Regions from separate parts of the Hydrogenophaga sp. L76 genome, predicted to be linked through region 4. Evidence: predicted binding sites of a transcription regulator. Region 4 holds the regulator's gene; each other region holds the start of a gene.
The links. Region 4 encodes FNR, which switches genes on or off when oxygen is low (the NO sensors DNR and NnrR bind a similar motif). Its sites were predicted from a motif close to TTGATNNNNATCAA; they were not measured.
Positions count from the first base shown of each region.

Region 1 (4,971 bases), 1.4 Mb from region 4:
AGTGTCACGCCGTCCAGACCGGCCTTGCCGTAGGCGTCGTTCTGGTGGAACACGGCGATCTTCTTCAGGCCCAGGTTGGTGAGCTGGCGCACGATCAATGCCGTCTCGTCGTTGTACGAGGCGCGCATGTGAAAGGCCATGCGGTTGAACGGCTGGCGCAGTCCCATGGCGCCGGTGAAAGGGGCAAAGAACGGTGTCTGCGCCTGGGTGGCGAGGGGCAGCGCCACCAGGCTGGTGGGCGTGCCGATGTAGCCAAAGAGGGCAAACACCTCATCGTCCAGCAGCTTGCGGGTGTTCTCCACGCAGCGAGCGGGTTCGTAGCCGTCGTCGAGCTGGCGCAGCTCGATCTGAGTCTGGTTCACGCCGCCCTTCGCATTGAGCTGGTCGAAAAACAGCTTGGCGCCGGCATGGAACTGGATGCCCAGCTGGGCGGCGGCGCCCGTGAACGCAGCCGACTGACCCAGCACGACCCGGTTGCCCGACTGGGCTCTCAGGGCGGGGGTGCCCAGTGCCGCGGCGCCAGCGAGGAGGCCGCTGAAAGCGCGTCGCGATAGACCGGGGGATGTTGCGGTGGAGGTCATGTCGCTGTCCGTCAAGGTGAAGGTTGGGAAGGGCCGATGCGGCGGCGTGGTACCGCCAAGTTCCCGATGCTAGCGTCTGAGGGTGCCCGCTGCGCATCGCCTGGGTCCTGAAAAGTGCCGCTCGTCGATTGCAGCGACGGTTGGCGGCCGGTCAGCCGGCGAAGATCGCGTCCAGCGATGCATATCCCTTGACTTCGATCGGGTTGCCAAACGGGTCGCAGAAGAACATGGTCCATTGCTCGCCGGGCTGGCCTTCGAAGCGCAACTGGGGTTTGAGCACGAAGTCCATGCCCGCTGTTTCCAGGCGGCTGGCGAGCGCCTGCCATGCGGGCAACAGCAGCACCAGGCCGAAGTGCGGCATGGGCACCAGATGTTCACCCACACGGCCGGTGCGCGTGGTCTTGAACGGTTCGCCCAGGTGCAGCGAGATCTGGTGGCTGAAGAAATCAAAATCCACCCAGGTCTCGGTGCTGCGCCCTTCGGCGCAGCCGAGCACACCGCCATAGAAGCGGCGGGCTTCGTCCAGGTCGGTGACGTGGAACGCGAGGTGGAACAGGCTGCGCGCGGGAAGGGTCTGGTGGCTGTGGGTCGGCATCCCGGCAGGATAACAAACCCCCTGCGAATATGCCGTGCAGACGCTGGCGTCGGGCTCAGCGCTGCGTGGGGTCGCCGGCGTTCTGGTCGTGCTTCAGGAAATACTGGCGCGCCATGGCCACCAACTGGCGGTCAGAGGGGTGGTCAGCGGAAACCACATCGACGATGGCGCTGGCGATGTCCTTGTCGTGGCGCTGGCAATGCGCGCGGAACTCGTCCTTGGCCTGTGCCGGGCCGGCGACCAGAATTTCGCGCACGCCCTGGAGCGCCTGTGCGACCTCGTGGTAGAAGTTTTCGTCGGCCGAGTCGTGCCCGCCTTCGGGGGAGTGGCTGCCACCGGCCGCGGGGCCGCGACCGTGCATCAGCTGGTGCGAACCCACATGGCCACCGGTGGCTTTGTGGTGCGAGCGGGACTTGATGCTCTCGGACTCGACATGTTCACGATCAAACATCAGCACATGGGCCTCGCGGCGATCCATCCAGACGACAGCGTGAAAAGTGGGCATGGGAAAACCTCCGAAAAAATAAGTGAAAGGGGCGCGGGGTCGGTGCGGTGGGTGTCAGGCCTGCTCGGCCTTCTCCTGGCAGGCAACGCATCGCAATGCGGTCGGGTTGGCGTGCAGCCGCGCGGCGGCGATGGCAACGCCGCAGTCGATGCACAGGCCGTAGCTGCCGTCGGCGATGCGTTTGAGGGCCTCATCAATCGCCACCAGCTCGGCGGACTCGCGCTCTTCCAGTGCAAAGGCCAGGTCGCGCTCGGTCTCGGCAGTGGCCCTGTCGTCGCTCGCGGACTCGCGCGCTTCGGCTGCCGATTCGGCACGGCCGACCTTACCGCCCCGCTGGGCGCGCAACTGGGCCAGCACCTCGGTGCGCATCTGCTGCAGTTGGCTGGCATAGGTGTCGGAAATGTTCTGGCTCATGCTGACTCCTCTGGATTTTTGAGAGGGGGTTTCCGGAAGAATCTCCCAACCCCACGGACCCATCTTGCGCCTGCTCGCCGGGACGGGTGTTGACACACGTCAAGCGACCTTGGCCGCAAGAGGGCGAGCCGGGCAATCCCCCGGGTAAACACGGCGCAATCGATGGCGGTTTGGTGGGGCAAACGGAGCAGAATCGACGGGACCCTGGCCCGGATTTTGGGCGGGCACGCCCGATTTCAACGGAGAGACCCATGAACACTGTCGACTACAGCCGCTACCAGACGCTCGCCATTGCCCGCCGTGGCCCGCCCGTGGACGGCGTGCCCTCGGTGCTTGACATCCAGATGCGCGCCGACGGACCTGGCGGCAATGGCAAGCTGCCCACCGCCGGCCACGAAGGCCACTGGGAACTGAGCGAGATCTGGCGCGACGTGGGGCGCGACGACAGCGTGCGCTGCGCCGTGCTGCGCGGCAGCGGCCTGGGTTTTTCGGGCGGCGGAGATCTGGCGCTGGTGCAGGACATGGCGACCGACTTCGATGTGCGCACGCGCGTCTGGAAAGAAGCGCGCGACCTGGTCTACAACGTCATCAACTGCGACAAGCCCATCGTCTCCGCCATGCACGGCCCGGCCGTGGGCGCGGGCCTGGTCGCCGGCCTGCTGGCAGACATTTCCATCGCCGCGAAGTCCGCGAAGATCGTCGATGGCCACACCCGCCTGGGTGTGGCGGCGGGCGACCACGCGGCCATCGTCTGGCCGCTGCTCTGCGGGCTGGCCAAGGCCAAGTACTACCTGATGCTGTGCGAGCCCATCAGCGGCGAAGAGGCCGAGCGCATCGGTCTGGTGTCGCTCGCGGTGGACGACGACGCGTTGCTCGACAAGGCCTACGAGGTGGCCGACCGGCTGGCCTCGGGCAGCCAGACCGCGATCCGCTGGACCAAGTATTCGCTGAACAACTGGCTGCGCCAGGCCGGCCCGGCGTTCGACACCTCGCTGGCCCTCGAATTCATGGGTTTTGCCGGACCCGATGTGCGCGAAGGTGTGGCATCCTTGCGTGAGCGCCGCGCCCCACGCTACGGCGTGGACAGCTGAACCGGCGTGCACGCCACCCAGAGACACCCACAGGAGACTCCCATGAGCGACACATCGGGCAGCGGTTTTGGCAAATTCGTTCCGGGTTTCGAGTTCCTGCAGAACCTCGCGGGGCAGGCCGCCGGTGGTGTGGCGCAGGGCCTCGGCAACAGCCTCCCCCAGATGCCCAACCTGAGCCACTGGGTGGCGCCCACCTTCAACGTGGAAGACCTCGAAAAACGCATCGAGGAGCTCAAGGCGGTGCACTTCTGGCTCGACCAGAACAGCAAGGCGCTCGCCGCCACCATCCAGGCGCTGGAAGTCCAGAAGATGACGCTGGCCACCTTGAAGAACATGAATTTCAGCCTGGGTGACGTCGCCAACGCGCTCAAGATCAAGGCCGCCGACACCGTGGCCAGTTTCACGGGCGGCGCCCCGACAGCGGCCCCGGTGCACACCCAGTTCGCCGGCCTGGAAATACCGCCCCGAACCTATGGCACGCCGACACCGCCAGCGGCTTCTGACGATGACGCCGAGGCGGAAGAGGACGAAGACGAGATCGACGAGGACATCGAAGACGAGGAAGACGAAGAACCCGCGCCGCCGCCGGTGTCCCGGTCGCGCAAGACCCGAACGCAGCCCGTTCCCGCTCAACCGGCCGCGCCCGCCGGCGGCGTGATCGACCCGATGCAATGGTGGGGCGCGCTCTCGCAGCAGTTCCAGCACATCGCCACCAACGCCATGAAGGATGTGGCGAAGCAGACGGCGCTGGACAGCACCCGCCAGGTGGCCAGTGGCCTGACCGAGCAGGCCGTGAAAACCGCTACCGGTGTGGCCGGCAAAGTCACGCGGGGCCTGACCGAAACCGTGGCGCGCAACGTGGGCACCGCGGCCGGCATGGGCAAGGCCGCCGCACGCGCCGTCTCCGGTCGCCAGGCGCCCGCCCGACCCGCCGCCAAAAAGGCCGCCCCGAAACCCGCCGCCAAAAAGGCGCCGGCGCGCGTGCGCGCCGCCCAGCCGGCGCCCACCGCTGCGCCCCGCGCCAACCTGGCCCAGCCGCTGTCCACCGGCAACTGGCCCATGCCGACCGCCTTTTTCCCCTTGACCGGGCTCCAGCAGCCCGCCGCAGTGCCCAGAGCTGCAGCTGCACCCAAAGCTGCAGCAACACCCAAGGCCAAAGCCAAGGCACCGGCCCGCAAGGCGGGCACGCGCAGACCCGCTGCCGGCAAGTCGGCGCGCAGCACCGGCCGGCGCTGACGCTGCGCTGAACCCTCCGGCCGTGCCGAGGTCGTATCACCATGAAACCCTTTCCCTACGCCCACGCCACCCATCCCCAGTGGCGCATGGCCGCCGCGCTGGTGCTCGCCCAGTTGCGTGCGCAGCTCGCCTTGCCGGGCGCCGCGCGGGCGCCTTCGCTGGCACTGCTCTACATCACCGACCACTACGCCAGCGAGGCCGAAGCCATCCTCGAACACCTCAGCGCCGAACTGCCCGAAGTGACCGACTGGGCCGGCACGGTGGGGGTGGGCATCGCGGCCAACAACGTCGAGTACTTTGACGAGCCGGCGCTGGCCGTCATGTTGTGCGACCTCAGTCCCGATCAGTACCGCGTGTTCAGCGGCGTGGCGCCGTTGGCGGCCAGCGGGCGCGCGGCCGGGGTGGATGGTTTCGAGGCCCACACCGCGCTGGTGCACGCCGACGGCCACACCCCCGATCTGGCCGAACTGATCACCGAGATGGCCGACCGCACCACCAGCGGCTACCTGTTTGGTGGTCTGGTGGGCAGCCGCAGCGACAGCGTGCAGT
Region 1 is NZ_CM172807.1:3,528,623-3,533,593, forward strand. It holds gene AC23D4_RS17225 (ABC transporter substrate-binding protein) at 1-581, opposite strand, end outside; gene AC23D4_RS17230 (VOC family protein) at 733-1,176, opposite strand; gene AC23D4_RS17235 (hypothetical protein) at 1,232-1,681, opposite strand; gene AC23D4_RS17240 (TraR/DksA family transcriptional regulator) at 1,736-2,095, opposite strand; gene AC23D4_RS17245 (enoyl-CoA hydratase/isomerase family protein) at 2,347-3,186, shown strand; gene AC23D4_RS17250 (PhaM family polyhydroxyalkanoate granule multifunctional regulatory protein) at 3,229-4,422, shown strand; gene AC23D4_RS17255 (FIST signal transduction protein) at 4,464-4,971, shown strand, end outside.
Region 1: AC23D4_RS17240 (TraR/DksA family transcriptional regulator) is a predicted target of FNR. The motif match lies at 2,185-2,198, and genes of this name have one in related genera.

Region 2 (4,971 bases), 260 kb from region 4:
TCCAGCTTCGTCACCTTCCTGTTGCTGGTGCGACCCTTCCTGCTGCGGCTGCAGGGTGCCGAGGCGCCGGATCTGCAACCGGTGAAGCTGCCCGCCCACTTCGACCTGCCGCGCGCCGACAAGCGCCGCGAATTCCTGCGCGTGCGCCGCAACGCCGCCGGCGGGCTGGACCTGTTTCCCAACCAGAGTTCGGGCGTGTTGACGTCCGCGGTCTGGGGCGACGGTCTGGTCGACAACCCGGCTGGCACCACCATCGCCCGGGACGATCTGGTGTCCTATCTTTCTTTTGCCGACCTGCTGCTCTGAAGGCCTATCCCGTGAAGATTCAACTGCGCTATTTCGCCTCCATCCGCGAATCCGTCGGCACCGGCAGCGAGTCGCTGGACACGGCGGCCGGCACGCTGACCGTCCTGCGCGACGAACTGATCGCGCGGGGCGGCGGCTATGCCGAGGCGCTGGCGCGTGGCCGGGCGGTGCGCGTGTCGCTCAACCAGACCATGACCGACGAAGCCGCCGCGCTCAGCGAGGGCGCCGAAGTGGCCTTTTTTCCGCCCGTGACCGGAGGCTGACCATGATCGCCCGCGTCAGCATCCAGATCCAGGACTTCGACCTCAGCACCGAGGTCGCCCGGCTGCGCGAGCAGGACAAGCGCGTGGGTGCCATCTGCACCTTCGTTGGCACGGTCCGTGACCGAAACGATGGCCAGAGCATCAGCACCATGGAGCTGGAGCACTACCCGGGCATGACCGAGAAGAGCATCGAGGCCATGATCGACGAGGCGTTCAAACGCTTCGACATCTACGCCGCGCGCGTGATTCACCGCGTCGGCCTGCTGCAGCCGCTGGACCAGATCGTGCTGGTCGCCGTGACCTCCGCGCACCGGGGCGAGAGCTTCCAGGCCTGCGAGTTCCTGATGGACTACCTCAAGACCCAGGCGCCGTTCTGGAAGAAAGAACAGACGCCGGAGGGTGCACGTTGGGTGGATGCGCGGGTCAGCGATGACGCGGCGCTGGCCAAGTGGGGCATTCAGAGTCAGAACGCCTGACAGCCCTTATTGACATGGCGCCCACGATCCTCTCCGACGCCGACATCGAAGCCATTGAACGCGCCACGCTCGACGCCGTGTCGCCCGAGCGCGTGGAGTCGCTGCCCGGCTGGCTGCTGCCCATGGACAGCGGCACGGTGGGCCGTGCCCGCAGCGCTGTCCCCCTGAGCCATGGCAATGCCGACCCGGCGGTGCTCGACGACATCCTCGACCGCTACGCTGCCCAGGGTTTCGTGCCGGCCTTCCGCCTGCCTGATGGACCGGCCTTCGAAGCCCTGCACCAGGGGCTGCAAGCGCGGGGCTTCGCGCGCGCCCAGCCCACGCTGACGCAGTGTGGCCGCGTGCAGGACTTGCTGATGGCGCAGACCGGGCCGGTGGCGGACCTGGCGGACACGCCCGACGCCGCCTGGATGGCGATGTTCCTGGGCGAAGGCCTGGATCCGGTGGACGGTGCGAGCCGTGCCCGCTCGCTGAGCCGGGCCACCGGGACGCTGTTTGCCAGCCTGCGCGAAGACGGGCAGACGGTGGCCTGCGGGGCCGCGGCCTACGGCCACGGCTGGCTCAGCGTGCACGGCATGCGCACCGCCGCCTCGCACCGGGGCCGGGGCCTGGCCGGGCGGGTGTTGCAGGCCATGGCCGAAGAGGCCTTGCGCCGCGGGATTCACCGGGTGTTTCTCCAGGTCGTGGCGGACAACGGGCCGGCGCTCGCGCTGTACCGCCGGCTGGGCTTGACCACCGCCTGGACCTACGCCTACTGGCGCCGTTGAGCGGCGCCGGTCCAGACGGCCCCCAAAGGGCGGGTATCGGCTGATCTGCGTCAAGACGATGTGGTGCACGCGGGCGCAAGCTGGAAAAACCACCTTGAAAACCCGGGGAATCGCTCCAAATGCCGGGTAATCAAATTTTCCGGAGAGCTCTTTCATGCGACTCGACAAACTCACCACCAAGTTCCAGGAAGCCCTGAGCGAAGCCCAGACCCTGGCGCTCGGCAACGACAACGCCTACATCGATCCGGCCCATCTGCTGCTGGCCATGCTGCGCCAGGCCGACGGCCCGCAGTCGCTGCTGCAGCGCGCTGGCGTGAACGTTCAGGGCCTGGCCAAGGCCGCCGAGGCGGCTGTGAAGCGCCTGCCCGAAGTGCAGGGACAGGAGCAGGTGCAGGTCGGCTCCGATCTGGCCAAGCTGTTGCAGGCCACCGAAAGGGAAGCCATCAAGCGCGGTGACGAGTTCATCGCCGGCGAGCTGTTCCTGCTCGCCGTGGCCGACCAGAAGGGCGATATCGGCCGCATCGCGAACGAAAACGGGCTGACCCGCAAGAGCCTGGAAAGCGCCATCACGGCCGTGCGCGGCGGCCAGAAGATGGACAGCCCCGAGGCCGAGGGCCAGCGCGAAGCGCTGAAGAAATACACCATGGACCTGACCGAGCGCGCCCGCCTGGGCAAGCTCGATCCGGTGATCGGTCGTGATGACGAGATCCGCCGCGCCATCCAGGTGCTGCAGCGCCGCACCAAGAACAACCCGGTGCTGATCGGCGAGCCCGGCGTGGGCAAGACCGCGATCGTCGAAGGCCTCGCGCAGCGCATCGTGGCCGGCGAAGTGCCGGATTCGCTCAAGGGCAAGCGCGTGCTGAGCCTGGACATGGCCGCGCTGCTGGCCGGCGCCAAGTTCCGCGGCGAGTTTGAAGAGCGCCTGAAGACCGTGCTGAACGAACTGGCCAAGGACGAAGGCCAGACCATCGTTTTCATCGACGAGCTGCACACCATGGTGGGCGCGGGCAAGGCCGAAGGCGCGATGGACGCCGGTAACATGCTCAAGCCCGCGCTGGCGCGCGGCGAGCTGCACTGCGTGGGCGCGACCACGCTGGACGAATACCGCAAGTACATCGAAAAAGACGCCGCGCTGGAGCGCCGCTTCCAGAAAATCCTGGTCGGCGAGCCGACGGTGGAGGCGACCATCGCCATCCTGCGCGGCCTGAAGGAGCGCTACCAGGTGCACCACGGCGTGGACATCACCGACCCGGCCATCGTCGCCGCGGCCGAACTCAGCCACCGCTACATCACCGACCGTTTCCTGCCCGACAAGGCGATCGACCTGATCGACGAGGCCGCGGCCAAGATCAAGATCGAACTCGACTCCAAGCCCGAGGTGATGGACAAGCTCGACCGCCGGCTGATCCAGCTGCAGATCGAGCGCGAAGCGGTGAAGAAAGAAAAGGACGAGGCTTCGCAGAAACGGCTGACCTTGATCGAAGAAGAGATCACCAAGCTGCAGAAAGAGATCGCCGATCTGGACGAAATCTGGAAGTCCGAAAAGGCCACGGCCCAGGGCAGCGCGCAGGTGCGCGAAGAGATCGACCAGCTGCGCCAGCAGATCGAGAGCCTGACCCGCAAGGGCGACCTGGCCAAGGTGGCCGAGTTGCAATACGGCAAGCTGCCGGAGCTGGAAAAGCAGCTCATGGAAGCGCAGGAGAAAGAGTCCGGCAAGGCCAAGGGCGGCGCGGGTGTGGGTCCGCAACTGCTGCGCACCCAGGTCGGCGCCGAAGAGATCGCTGAGGTCGTGGCGCGCGCCACCGGCATTCCCGTGGCCAAGCTGATGCAGGGCGAGCGTGACAAGCTGCTGGTGATGGAAGACAAGCTGCACACCCGCGTGGTGGGGCAGGATGAAGCGATCTCGGCCGTGGCCAACGCCATCCGCCGTTCGCGCTCGGGCCTGTCGGACCCGAACCGCCCGACCGGTTCCTTCCTTTTCCTCGGCCCAACCGGCGTGGGCAAGACCGAGCTGTGCAAGGCGCTGGCGGGCTTCCTGTTCGACAGCGAAGACCACCTGATCCGCATCGACATGAGCGAGTTCATGGAGAAACACTCCGTGGCCCGCCTGATCGGCGCGCCGCCGGGCTACGTGGGCTACGAGGAGGGCGGCTATCTGACCGAGGCCGTGCGCCGCAAGCCCTACAGCGTGCTGCTGCTCGACGAGGTGGAGAAGGCGCATCCGGACGTGTTCAACGTGTTGTTGCAGGTGCTGGACGATGGTCGCCTGACCGATGGCCAGGGTCGCACCGTGGACTTCAAGAACACCGTGATCGTGATGACGAGCAACATCGGCTCGCACCTGATCCAGGCCATGGTCGGCCAGCCCTACGACGACATCAAGGAAGCCGTGTGGGGCGAGCTCAAGGACCACTTCCGGCCCGAGTTCTTGAACCGCATCGACGAGACCGTGGTGTTCCACGCGCTCGACGCACAGCACATCGCGTCCATCGCCGCGATCCAGCTGAAAGCCCTGCAGGCGCGACTGCAGAAGATGGACCTGCGTCTGGAAGTGGCGCCGGCGGCCCTCGAAGAACTGGCCAAAGTCGGGTTCGACCCGGTGTTTGGCGCCCGACCCTTGAAGCGCGCGATCCAGCAGCGCATCGAGAACCCGCTCTCGAAGCTGCTGCTGGAAGGCAAGTACCCGCCGAAGTCGGTGATCCCGGTGGGGGTGGACCCGGTGCGTCACCCGGGCGTGTTCGAGTTCGGCGAACCCATCGAAATGGACTGATGAAGGAGAACCGTCGGACGGTCGTGATCGGGGGATAGACGGTCGCACTGGTAACAGGTCGTTGCCATTGCCTTGCATTCGAACAAGAGGCGGACGGTATAAATTCGAGGATATATGCCGAATTCGTCACACTTGCTCGATCAATGTTTTGATGAGGTCGCCCGCCAGGCGAAACCTTTGCTGGGTCGCTGCGTCGATGCGGCGGTGAACTCGCTGCAGGCGTCCGAGGCGAAAGCTGGCGAGGTGGGCGAGCGACAGCGCATCGCGCGCGCGTGCTGGGCCATGATGCAGCACCGGGGCGCGCTGACCGATGCCTACCCGGTGCGTCTGCGCGAGGCCTTCGAGCGAGGGGACGAAGACGGGCGAACCTCGTCGCTGGCTCTGCTGTC
Region 2 is NZ_CM172807.1:620,903-625,873, forward strand. It holds gene AC23D4_RS02900 (molybdopterin molybdotransferase MoeA) at 1-306, shown strand, start outside; gene AC23D4_RS02905 (MoaD/ThiS family protein) at 318-569, shown strand; gene AC23D4_RS02910 (molybdenum cofactor biosynthesis protein MoaE) at 572-1,045, shown strand; gene AC23D4_RS02915 (GNAT family N-acetyltransferase) at 1,060-1,812, shown strand; gene clpB (ATP-dependent chaperone ClpB) at 1,967-4,582, shown strand; gene AC23D4_RS02925 (DUF1631 family protein) at 4,697-4,971, shown strand, end outside.
Region 2: clpB (ATP-dependent chaperone ClpB) is a predicted target of FNR. The motif match lies at 1,853-1,866, and genes of this name have one in related genera.

Region 3 (4,971 bases), 1.3 Mb from region 4:
TTGGTGAACTCGGCCGTGGTGCCCAGCACCTTCTCGGGGTGGTCGCGCCAGATGTCCTGCGTGGTGTTGGCGGTCACGCCCACGCCGTCCATGATGGCGCGGTGGTTCCAGGGCTCACCGACGCAGAAGCCGTCCATGTTGCCGATGCGCATGTTGGCCACCATCTGCGGCGGAGGCACGGTGATCAGGCGCGCACCCGAGATCGGGTTGATGCCCGCGGCGGCCAGCCAGTAGTGCATCCACATGGCGTGCGTGCCGGTGGGGAAGGTGCCGGCAAAGGTGTAGTCGCGCTTGTTGGCGGCCATGAACTTGGCCAGCGACGGGCCGTCCACGGCGCCCTTGTCGGCCAGTGCTTTGCTCAGCGTGATGGCCTGGCCGTTGTTGTTCAGGCTCATCAGCACGGCCATGTCTTTCTTGGGGCCGGCGGTGCCCATGTGCACGCCGTAGACCAGGCCGTAGAGCACGTGGGCGAAGTCGAGCTCGCCGTTGACCAGCTTGTCGCGCACGCCGGCCCAGCTGGCTTCCTTGCTGGGGATGATCTTCACGCCGTACTTCTTGTCGAAGCCCAGCACCGAAGCCATCACCACGCTGGCGCAGTCGGTCAGGGGAATGAAACCGATCTTGACCTCGGTCTTTTCCGGTGCGTCGGAGCCGGCGGCCCAGACGCCGCTGTGGCCCAGGGTGGAGAAGAAGGTGGCGGTGGCCGCACCCTTCTTGATGAAGGCGCGGCGCGAGGCCGGTGCCGGGGTCTCGGGCACGGTCGCCACGGTGGGGGTGGTGCTGCTTGCGGTCATGTCCAACTCCTTGCTGAAGAAAAAAGCGGTGGCCAAAAACAAAACGGCGCCCATTTCCAGCCCAGCTTGGTGCGGGCTTGAAATGGACGCCGTTGTCCTGTGTGTCTCGGGAGACTTCGGGATCGCGCCGCCATTGGCGCTCACCCTTTGCGTTTTATCAAGCAGGGACCGTGCCAGAAGAAAGGCATCTACCGTGTCGGAACCCGAAGAAGCTTGTTATTCAAGGACAAAATGGCATTTCAGGGCACGTGGCTGGTGTCGGATCGGCCGCCAGCGCGGTGAAGTTCCGGTGCGTTGGGGGCCTCAGCTTGGTGCACCGGCGGGGTGCGGCACGGGTTTTGTGCGCTGCAGCACAGCGCGTGGTTTCAGCGCCGCCGATCGGGCAGCACCTCGGCCATGGACAGCACCGCTTCGGCCACGTCGATGAGGCGGCGGTTCTGGTTCATGGCCATCTGGCGCAGGGTCTTGTGGGCCTCGGCCTCGCTCAGGTTGCGGTGTGCCATCAGCAGGCCCTTGGCGCGTTCGACCAGCTTGCGTTCGTTGAGGCTGGCGCGCACGGTGTCGAGTTCGTCGCTGATGGCCTGCAGGCGGCGCGACTGGTCCTGCACCAGATCGAGGATGGAGCGGTCAAGCTGCACGCCATAGCCCTGCGCCGGGCCGGGGCCGCTCACGTGGTCGGGCACCGGGTCGTGGAAGAACGAGAGCGCGTCTTCGGGTTGCACGGCGGCCGGGTGGATGCCCTCGAAGGCCTTCAGCTCGGCCAGGGCGGCCTGGGTCTTGTGCTCGCACAGGCGCTGCAGGCTGTCGGCGAGCCGGTCCTCGACCGTTTTCATGCGGTCCATGCGCAGGCTGCAGCAGTCGAACCAGGGCTGGCTCTGGTTGGCGTCGATCGGGCTGCCGTCGGCGGCGGTGCAGAGCACGCGGCGCATGCGCTCGAGTTCGGCCCGGGCGGCCACGGTGTCCTGGTCGGCGGTGGCCCAGAGCGTGGCGAGTTCGTCGCTGGCGAATTCCTTGAACACCTGCAGGCAACGCTCCTGCGAGTCGATCAGGTGCAGCAGGCGCTGCTGCCCGGCGCTGTCGGCACGGCCGCTGGCATACAGGGCCGAGCCGGCAGCGCGCTCCTGGCCGGCGAACTCCTTGCCCTGCATGAAGTTGAACAGCGCCACCAGATGGCGCGAGATGGCGGGGTCGCTGGCGCTGTCGGCGGCCTCGAACACCACTGCGATCAGGCCGGCGATCAGGCGCACGTAGGCTTCGGTGGTTTCGCGCGCCGTCCAGGCCTGGGTGTCGATGCGCTCGCGCAGGGCGGGCAGGGCGTCGAGCCCGTGCAGCACGTAGGCGATGCGGCTGAACAGGCGCGCGCCGTGGCCGAGGTGGGCGGCCTGGGTGTCGAGGCTGTCAAAGCAGCAGCGCAGCTCGGCTTCGGTGGCCCGGCATTCGGCGATCTGCTGCTGGCGTGGTTCGGCAAAGCGGGTGCCCTGTGAGCCGAGGAACAGGTTGGACAGGCCGCGCTCGCGCTGCAGGCCATGCACCAGCCGGCCGGTCACGTTCACCAGCGCGCTGGTGAGTGCGAGCTGGCGCAGCGCGTCGATCTCGCAGCGCTTGGCGGCGATGAGGAAGTTCAGGCCCGATTTGAGGGGCAGGGCGGAGGGGGTCATGCTGGAATCGGATCAGCAATAACTGTGCCGTTCGCCGCAGAGGCGCGGCTTTCAGCGCGAGCCGGGCTGCCAGGCCCGGACAGTATCCGATGGTCCCGCAGGCCGGGGTGCCTGCGGTGTCAGGCCTGGGCGGCTTCGCTTTCGCGTGGGATCCGGGCCAGCGCGGCACCCGGCATCAGCTGCGCGCGCAGGCCCACCACGCCGCCCACCATGATCAGGGCCGGGGGCTTCACGCCGTGGCTCAGCGCCAGCTGGGGCAGATCGGCCAGGGTGCCGGTGATGCAGCGCTCGTCGGGCAGGGTGGCCTTTTCCACCAGCGCCGCCGGTGTGTCGCCCCGCAGGCCGTGGGCGATGAGCTGGCGGCAGATCTCGGGCAGGTTGTTCACGCCCATGTAGAGCACCACGGTCTGGCGCGGGCGCGCGAGCATGGGCCAGTCCATGTCGAGGCCGCGCTCGTCGCGCGTGTGGCCGGTGGCCAACACCAGCGCACAGGCGTGGTCGCGGTGGGTCAGCGGTATGCCCACCGACGCGGCCGCGCCCTGCGCGGCGGTGAGCCCGGGCACGACGGTGAAGGGGATGCCGGCCGCTGCCAGCGCCTGGGCTTCTTCGCCGCCGCGGCCAAAGATGTAGCCGTCGCCGCCCTTGAGGCGCAGCACCGCGCGCCCGCTGCGTGCGAGCCGCAGCATGAGTTCGATGATCGAGGCCTGGGGCAGGGTGTGGCGCGACGATTCCTTGCCCACATACACGCGGTCGGCACCGGGCGGCAGGAAGTCGAGCACGGCCGGGCTCACCAGGTGGTCGTAAAGCACCAGTTTCGCAGCCTGCAGGGCCTTCACCGCTTTCAGGGTGAGCAGTTCGGGGTCGCCGGGGCCGGCGCCCACCAGGGTCACCAGGCCGGGTGGGCGGTCGTCCGTTGCCGTGCCGTCCCCGGGCCAGCCGGGCGCCAGCCAGTGGCTGTGTTCCATCACGCTCATGGGGCTCTCTCCTGGGTGTTGTCTGGCGTTCATTGTTGTCAGGCAGAAAGCCAACGTCCTTGAACTGGTTCAAGGACAGGGCCCACGCGCCGCCCGACGATGGGCGCAGCTCGTTGACCGGCGATGGACAGCAGCCAGGCGAGCGGGTCTGACACCCCGGGAGGGCAGAGGGCCACATCCACAGCTGATCCAAGACGGAGAGAGAAAACCCATGAAACCCACCAAGATCATCCTGAGCTCGCTCGCGATGGCGGCCATGCTGGTTGCCGGCGGCCTGCACGCCCAGGACAAGAAGCACCTCAGTCAGCCGGAATCGAATTACCAGGCGGGCAGCTCGCCCATCGGCGACGAGCCCATGGTGCAGAGCGTGAACCCGAAGGCGCCGCCCATGACGCAGGCCGAGTTCGATGTGGCGCGCAAGGTGTATTTCGAGCGTTGCGCCGGCTGCCACGGCGTGCTGCGCAAGGGCGCCACCGGCAAGGCACTCACACCCGACATCACGGTCGGCAAGGGCACCGAATACCTGAAGGTCTTCATCGCCTACGGCTCGCCGGCCGGCATGCCGAACTGGCAGACCAGCGGCGAGATGACCGATAAGGAAGTGGACATGATGGCGCGCTACATCCAGCACGAGCCACCGACCCCACCCGAGTTCGGCATGGAGGAGATGAAGGCGACATGGAAGGTGATCGTGCCGCCCGAGAAGCGGCCCACCAGGAAGATGAACAACTACAACATCGCCAACATCTTCAGCACCACGCTGCGCGACACCGGTGAAGTGGCGCTGATCGACGGCGACACCAAGAAGATCATCAACATCGTCAAGACCGGCTACGCGGTGCACATCTCGCGCACCTCGGCGTCCGGGCGCTACCTGTTCGTGATCGGGCGCGACGCCAAGATCAACATGATCGACCTCTGGATGGCGACCCCCGACAACGTGGCCGAGATCCGCACCGGCCTCGAAGCGCGCTCGGTGGAAACCAGCAAGTACAAGGGCTTCGAAGACAAGTACGCCATTGCTGGTTCGTACTGGCCGCCGCAATTCGTGATCATGAACGGCGACACGCTGGAGCCGCTGAAGATCGTCTCGACCCGCGGCGTGACGGTGGACAAGCAGGAGTACCACCCCGAGCCGCGCGTGGCCTCCATCGTGGGCAGCCACTACAAGCCCGAGTTCGTGGTGAACGTGAAGGAAACCGGCCAGACCCTGCTGGTGGACTACTCCAACATCGACGCGCTGAAGGTCACCACCATCGGCACCGCGCGCTTCCTGCACGACGGCGGCCTCGATTCCTCCAAGCGCTACTTCATGGTGGCGGCCAACAACAGCAACAAGATCGCTGCGGTCGACCTCAAGGAAGGCAAGCTCACCAAGCTGATCGACGTGGGCAAGATTCCCCATCCGGGCCGCGGTGCGAACTTCATCCATCCGAAGTTCGGCCCCGTCTGGTCCACCGGCCACCTGGGCGATGAAACCATCGCCCTGATCGGCACCGATCCGGTGAAACACCCCAAGCAAGCCTGGACAGTGGTGCAGACCCT
Region 3 is NZ_CM172807.1:1,697,634-1,702,604, reverse strand. It holds gene AC23D4_RS08055 (CmpA/NrtA family ABC transporter substrate-binding protein) at 1-794, opposite strand, end outside; gene AC23D4_RS08050 (nitrate- and nitrite sensing domain-containing protein) at 1,160-2,452, opposite strand; gene cobA (uroporphyrinogen-III C-methyltransferase) at 2,572-3,426, opposite strand; gene AC23D4_RS08040 (cytochrome D1 domain-containing protein) at 3,638-4,971, shown strand, end outside.
Region 3: cobA (uroporphyrinogen-III C-methyltransferase) is a predicted target of FNR. The motif match lies at 3,486-3,499, and genes of this name have one in related genera.

Region 4 (4,971 bases):
TGGTGGGTGTATCTGTTCGTCATCACGGTCATCTTCGCACTGGCCTATGGTGCGTTGTATCCCATGTTTGGCAAATTTCAGGGTGCACTGGGCTGGAGTTCGCAGGGTCAACACACAGCTGAAGTTGCCAAGGTGGAGGCGGCAATCGCCCCCATCTACGCCAAATTCAGCGGCATGACTCCCGAGCAGATTGCTGGTGACTCCGAAGCCATGGCAATCGGTGAGCGCCTGTTCATGAACTACTGTGCCCAGTGCCATGGATCGGATGCGCGCGGTGCCAAAGGCTTTCCCAACCTGACCGATAATGACTGGCTGGGTGGTGGTGATCATGCGACCATCAAGACGGTCATCACGCAGGGCCGTGTCGGTGTCATGCCCCCCATGGCTGCTGCCGTGGGCAGTGCTGAAGACGTGCGCAACGTGGCGAATTTTGTGCTGAGCCTGTCTGGCAGTCCTCACGACTCCGTGCGGGCCACCCAAGGCAAAGAAAAGTTCGCTGCTTGTGCGGCTTGTCATGGCATGGACGGCAAGGGTATGGCAGCTGTGGGTGCTCCCAACCTGACCGACGGTATCTGGCTGCACGGCTGGGGTGAAGAGGCCATCATCCGTTCGATCAACAATGGCTATAACAACCAGATGCCTGGCCAGTCGGCTTTGTTGAACGAAGCTCAGATCAATGTGCTGGCCTCCTATGTATGGGGCATGTCCAATAAATCGGCCAATTGAGCGTTTAAAGAGAGTTGCAGCGGTCGGGTCGACCGCTGCAACTTTTTTCTTTTCCCAACATCGGGTTCTTCGTGAGTTCCGCCAAGCCAGACACCAACGCCATTCAGACCACCATCTCTCCCACCGTTCCGGAACCACCGCCCAAGGGGGTTCCTGCAGACGATGAGGTCATGGTTTCTCTCTACGCTTCGCGCAAGAAAATATACCCGCGATCGGTTTCGGGTCTGTTTTCCCAGTGGCGCTGGATCACAGTCTGGATCACCCAGATCGTTTTCTACGGGTTGCCTTGGCTAGAGTGGAATGCCCGACAGGCGGTGCTCTTCGATCTTGAGGCGCGCCGTTTTTACATTTTTGGCTTGGTACTGTATCCGCAGGACTTCATTTACCTGACGGGTCTATTCGTCATTGCAGCCCTGGCATTGTTCCTGTTTACGGCTGTTGCCGGTCGTTTGTGGTGTGGTTACGCCTGTCCACAGACGGTCTACACCGAAATTTTCCTCTGGATCGAAAAAAAGGTCGAGGGTGACCGCTCGGCGCGCATGCGTCTGGACGATTCGGCGTTTTCAGCTGGCAAGTTCGGGAAGAAGTGGTCGAAGCACGCACTCTGGATTCTGTTCTCGCTGTGGACCGGTTTTACCTTTGTCGGCTACTTCACACCGATTCGGGAGTTGGCCGCGGTCTCGCTGGCCGCTTCGCTGGGGCCGTGGCAGACTTTCTGGATATTTTTCTACGGTTTTGCCACCTACGGCAACGCTGGCTTCATGCGTGAACAGGTTTGCAAATACATGTGTCCTTACGCGCGCTTCCAGAGCGCGATGTTTGACAAGGACACGATGATCGTGACCTACGACGAAAAACGCGGTGAACCGCGTGGCCCGCGCTCGAAGAAGGCCGACCCCAAAGCACTGGGACTGGGTGCCTGCGTAGACTGCACGCTGTGTGTTCAGGTTTGTCCGACGGGCATCGATATCCGCAACGGTCTGCAGTACGAGTGCATCGGTTGTGGTGCCTGTATCGACGTCTGCGACGAAGTGATGGACAAGGTGGGCTATCCGCGTGGACTGGTCAAATACTCGACCCAGAACGGTATTGCACAAGGATGGAACTCCCAGCAGATGATCCGTCGGGCCATGCGTCCGCGGGTTCTGGTGTACACAGGCATCCTGTTGGCCATCAGCCTCGCGGTTATGGTCAGTCTGTTTCTGCGCAAGCCACTCAAGGTTGATGTCATCCGGGACCGCGGTGCGTTGGCACGCATGGTGGAACAGGGACGCATCGAAAACGTCTTCCGGTTGCAGGTGATGAACGCGACCGAGCGCTCACAACGCTATGTGATCGGTGTTTCCGGATTGCCGGGCATTGCCATTGCGTCGGAAACAGAGATTGAAGTATTGCCGACGGAAGTACGCTCTGCGGTCATGCGGGTCCAGGTTCCCCCGGGAACCGCTGCCACCGGTTCCCATTCCATCTATTTCGAAATCCAGGCTGTCGGAGATTCGGGCACACGTGTCACCGAAAAAGCGGCCTTCCTGGTACCGCGCTGAGCACCACTTTCAGTCAACCCGTTTCAAGATTCCCTATGAACACCACAATACTCAAAACACCGGTCAATGAACAGCTCCCGATTCCTTGGTGGCGCGTTCCCCACATGTGGCTGGTGGTGGGGGGGCCATTGGTGGTTGTTGTGGCCGCCATCATCACGGCCGTCATTGCAGTGAAGGGCGCAGACCCGGTGCTCAACAAGGCCGACTTTGAGCGCGACCTGAAGGCGGCCCAGATGCTGGACGGACAAGCTCGTGCCGAAGCGCTGATTCAACTTCAACCGGCTCACCAGGCTCGGAACCACGCAGCCTCCCCTGTGGTGCCACCGACGAAGTAATAGCGCGTGCTGCGACTATCCCAAGCCATGGCCTGAACGACTATGCACCGGTTATGCCCGGAATCGATCACAACAACACCCGAGGAGAAACAGGAATGACGGCTCAACGATGGATGTGGATTGCGTGGCCCGCATTTTTGGTGGCGGCGGTTCTGGAGATGATCGTGTTTGCCATGATCGATCCGAGTGATCTTCACTGGTTTGGGGCTCCTCTGGAGTTGTCTCGTCCAGCGGTCTACACGCTGGCATTTTTCACCTTCTGGATCGTGGCCATGGTGTCGAGTGCACTCACCTCTTTGCTGTCCATGTCACCTTTTGAAGTGAACCGGTGTCCCGTCCCGCCGGATCAGCGGCCGCGGGATTGTGCCAAGAATGAATCTTGTTCCTGAACGCTCCTGCAGATCTCCAAAATAAAAAACCCCAGCGGAGTGTTTCCAGCTGAGGCTTCCTGTTGGGACAGATGTTGGGTTCAGTGACCGGTCGGGGGGGTCACGATCAGCTTGAGCCCTTCGGTGTTTTTGATGTGGACGTAACGCTGTTTGACCTCGATGATGCCTTCGTCCACGAACTTGGAAAAAGTGCGGCTCACCGTCTCCAGCTTCATGCCCAGGTAGCTACCAATTTCTTCGCGTGTCATGCGGAGAATCAGCTCGGACTGGGAGAAGCCGCGGGCGTGCAGGCGCTGAACCAAATTCAGCAGGAACGCCGCGAGGCGTTCTTCTGCGCGCATGCTGCCAAGCAGCAGCATGACACTGTGGTCGCGCACAATTTCGCGGCTCATGATCTTGTGCACATGGTGTTGAAGGGTGGTGAACTCTCGGGAGAGTTCCTCGACTTGATCAAACGGCATCACACAGACTTCAGCATCTTCCAGTGCGATGGCATCGCAGGAATGGCGGTCGCTCACGATGCCATCCAGGCCGATGATCTCTCCGGTCATCTGGAAGCCGGTCACTTGATCCCTGCCATCGGCCGTGGTGACACAGGTTTTGAAGAAGCCGGAACGCACCGCGTAAAGCGAGGTGAACCGGTCACCCGTACTGAAAAGTGCCGACCCGCGTTTGATGCGTCGCCGCGCCGAAATGACATTGTCGAGCTTGTCCATTTCGTCTGGGTTGAGACCCATGGGTAGACACAATTCTCGCAGGTTGCAACTCGAACAGGCGACTTTGATGCTTTGTGCGTCCATAAATTATCCGGAAATCGGTGGTGAGCTTAACGCATAGCTGGGACTTGTGTCGAGGAAATGGCCGCGTGCCAGGCCCTTCCTGGGAGCGATGGCTTGCGAACACACGGGGGCTTGATCAAGATCAAGGGAGGATCTGCGAGCCTGGTGCACATTCGGGGCTCAGCATTGGAGAACAGTTTGTGAGTCACGCCATTTCCGATGAATTGCTCAAGCGATTCGATGTTCCCGGTCCGCGGTACACGTCGTACCCGACGGCTGACCGCTTTGTGGAAGCGTTCACCGAGGGCGACTATATACAAGCGCTGGAGCAGCGCAGAGCCGGCTCGTTGGCTCTTCCGCTCAGCATCTACGTACACATTCCGTTCTGCGAGTCGGTCTGCTATTACTGCGCCTGCAACAAGGTCATCACCAAACACCACGAACGGGCGGCCGAATACCTGCGCTACCTGTCACGTGAGGTGGAGTTGCAGGTCCAGCATTTTGGGAAGGGGCACAGCGTGTCCCAGTTGCACCTGGGTGGCGGCACGCCTACCTTTCTGTCCGATGCAGAGCTTGAGGATCTCATGACGATGATCCGGCGCAACTTCAAGTTGGTGCCGGGTGGCGAGTACTCGATCGAGGTGGATCCCCGGACCGTGACCGACCAGCGGCTTCAGACCTTGGCGAGACTGGGCTTCAACCGTCTCAGTTTTGGTGTCCAGGATTTCGACCCTGCCGTTCAGAAAGCGGTGCACCGCGTGCAACCCGCTGAACAGGTGTTCGCGCTGGTGGACACTGCGCGCAAGATCGGTTTCGAGTCGGTCAACGTTGATCTGATCTACGGTCTGCCGCTGCAGACGCCCGAGTCGTTTGCACGCACGCTCGCGCAAGTGAACCAGTTGCGGCCGGACCGCATTGCGCTATACGCCTATGCGCATCTCCCGTCCCGCTTCAAGCCACAACGTCGCATCATTTCCGCCGAGTTGCCCAGTCCTGGCGACAAGCTGTCCATGTTGTCAGCATCGCTGGATGCCATGAGCGATGCCGGGTATGTTTACGTGGGCATGGACCATTTCGCCCTGCCGACGGATGCACTCGCGGTTGCCAAGCGCCAGGGCCGCCTGCATCGCAACTTTCAGGGCTACAGCACGCAGCCCGATTGTGATCTGATCGCTCTGGGGGTTTCCGCTATTGGTCG
Region 4 is NZ_CM172807.1:356,752-361,722, forward strand. It holds gene ccoP (cytochrome-c oxidase, cbb3-type subunit III) at 1-726, shown strand, start outside; gene ccoG (cytochrome c oxidase accessory protein CcoG) at 897-2,270, shown strand; gene AC23D4_RS01675 (nitrogen fixation protein FixH) at 2,306-2,605, shown strand; gene AC23D4_RS01680 (hypothetical protein) at 2,701-2,994, shown strand; gene fnr (fumarate/nitrate reduction transcriptional regulator Fnr) at 3,075-3,794, opposite strand; gene hemN (oxygen-independent coproporphyrinogen III oxidase) at 3,974-4,971, shown strand, end outside.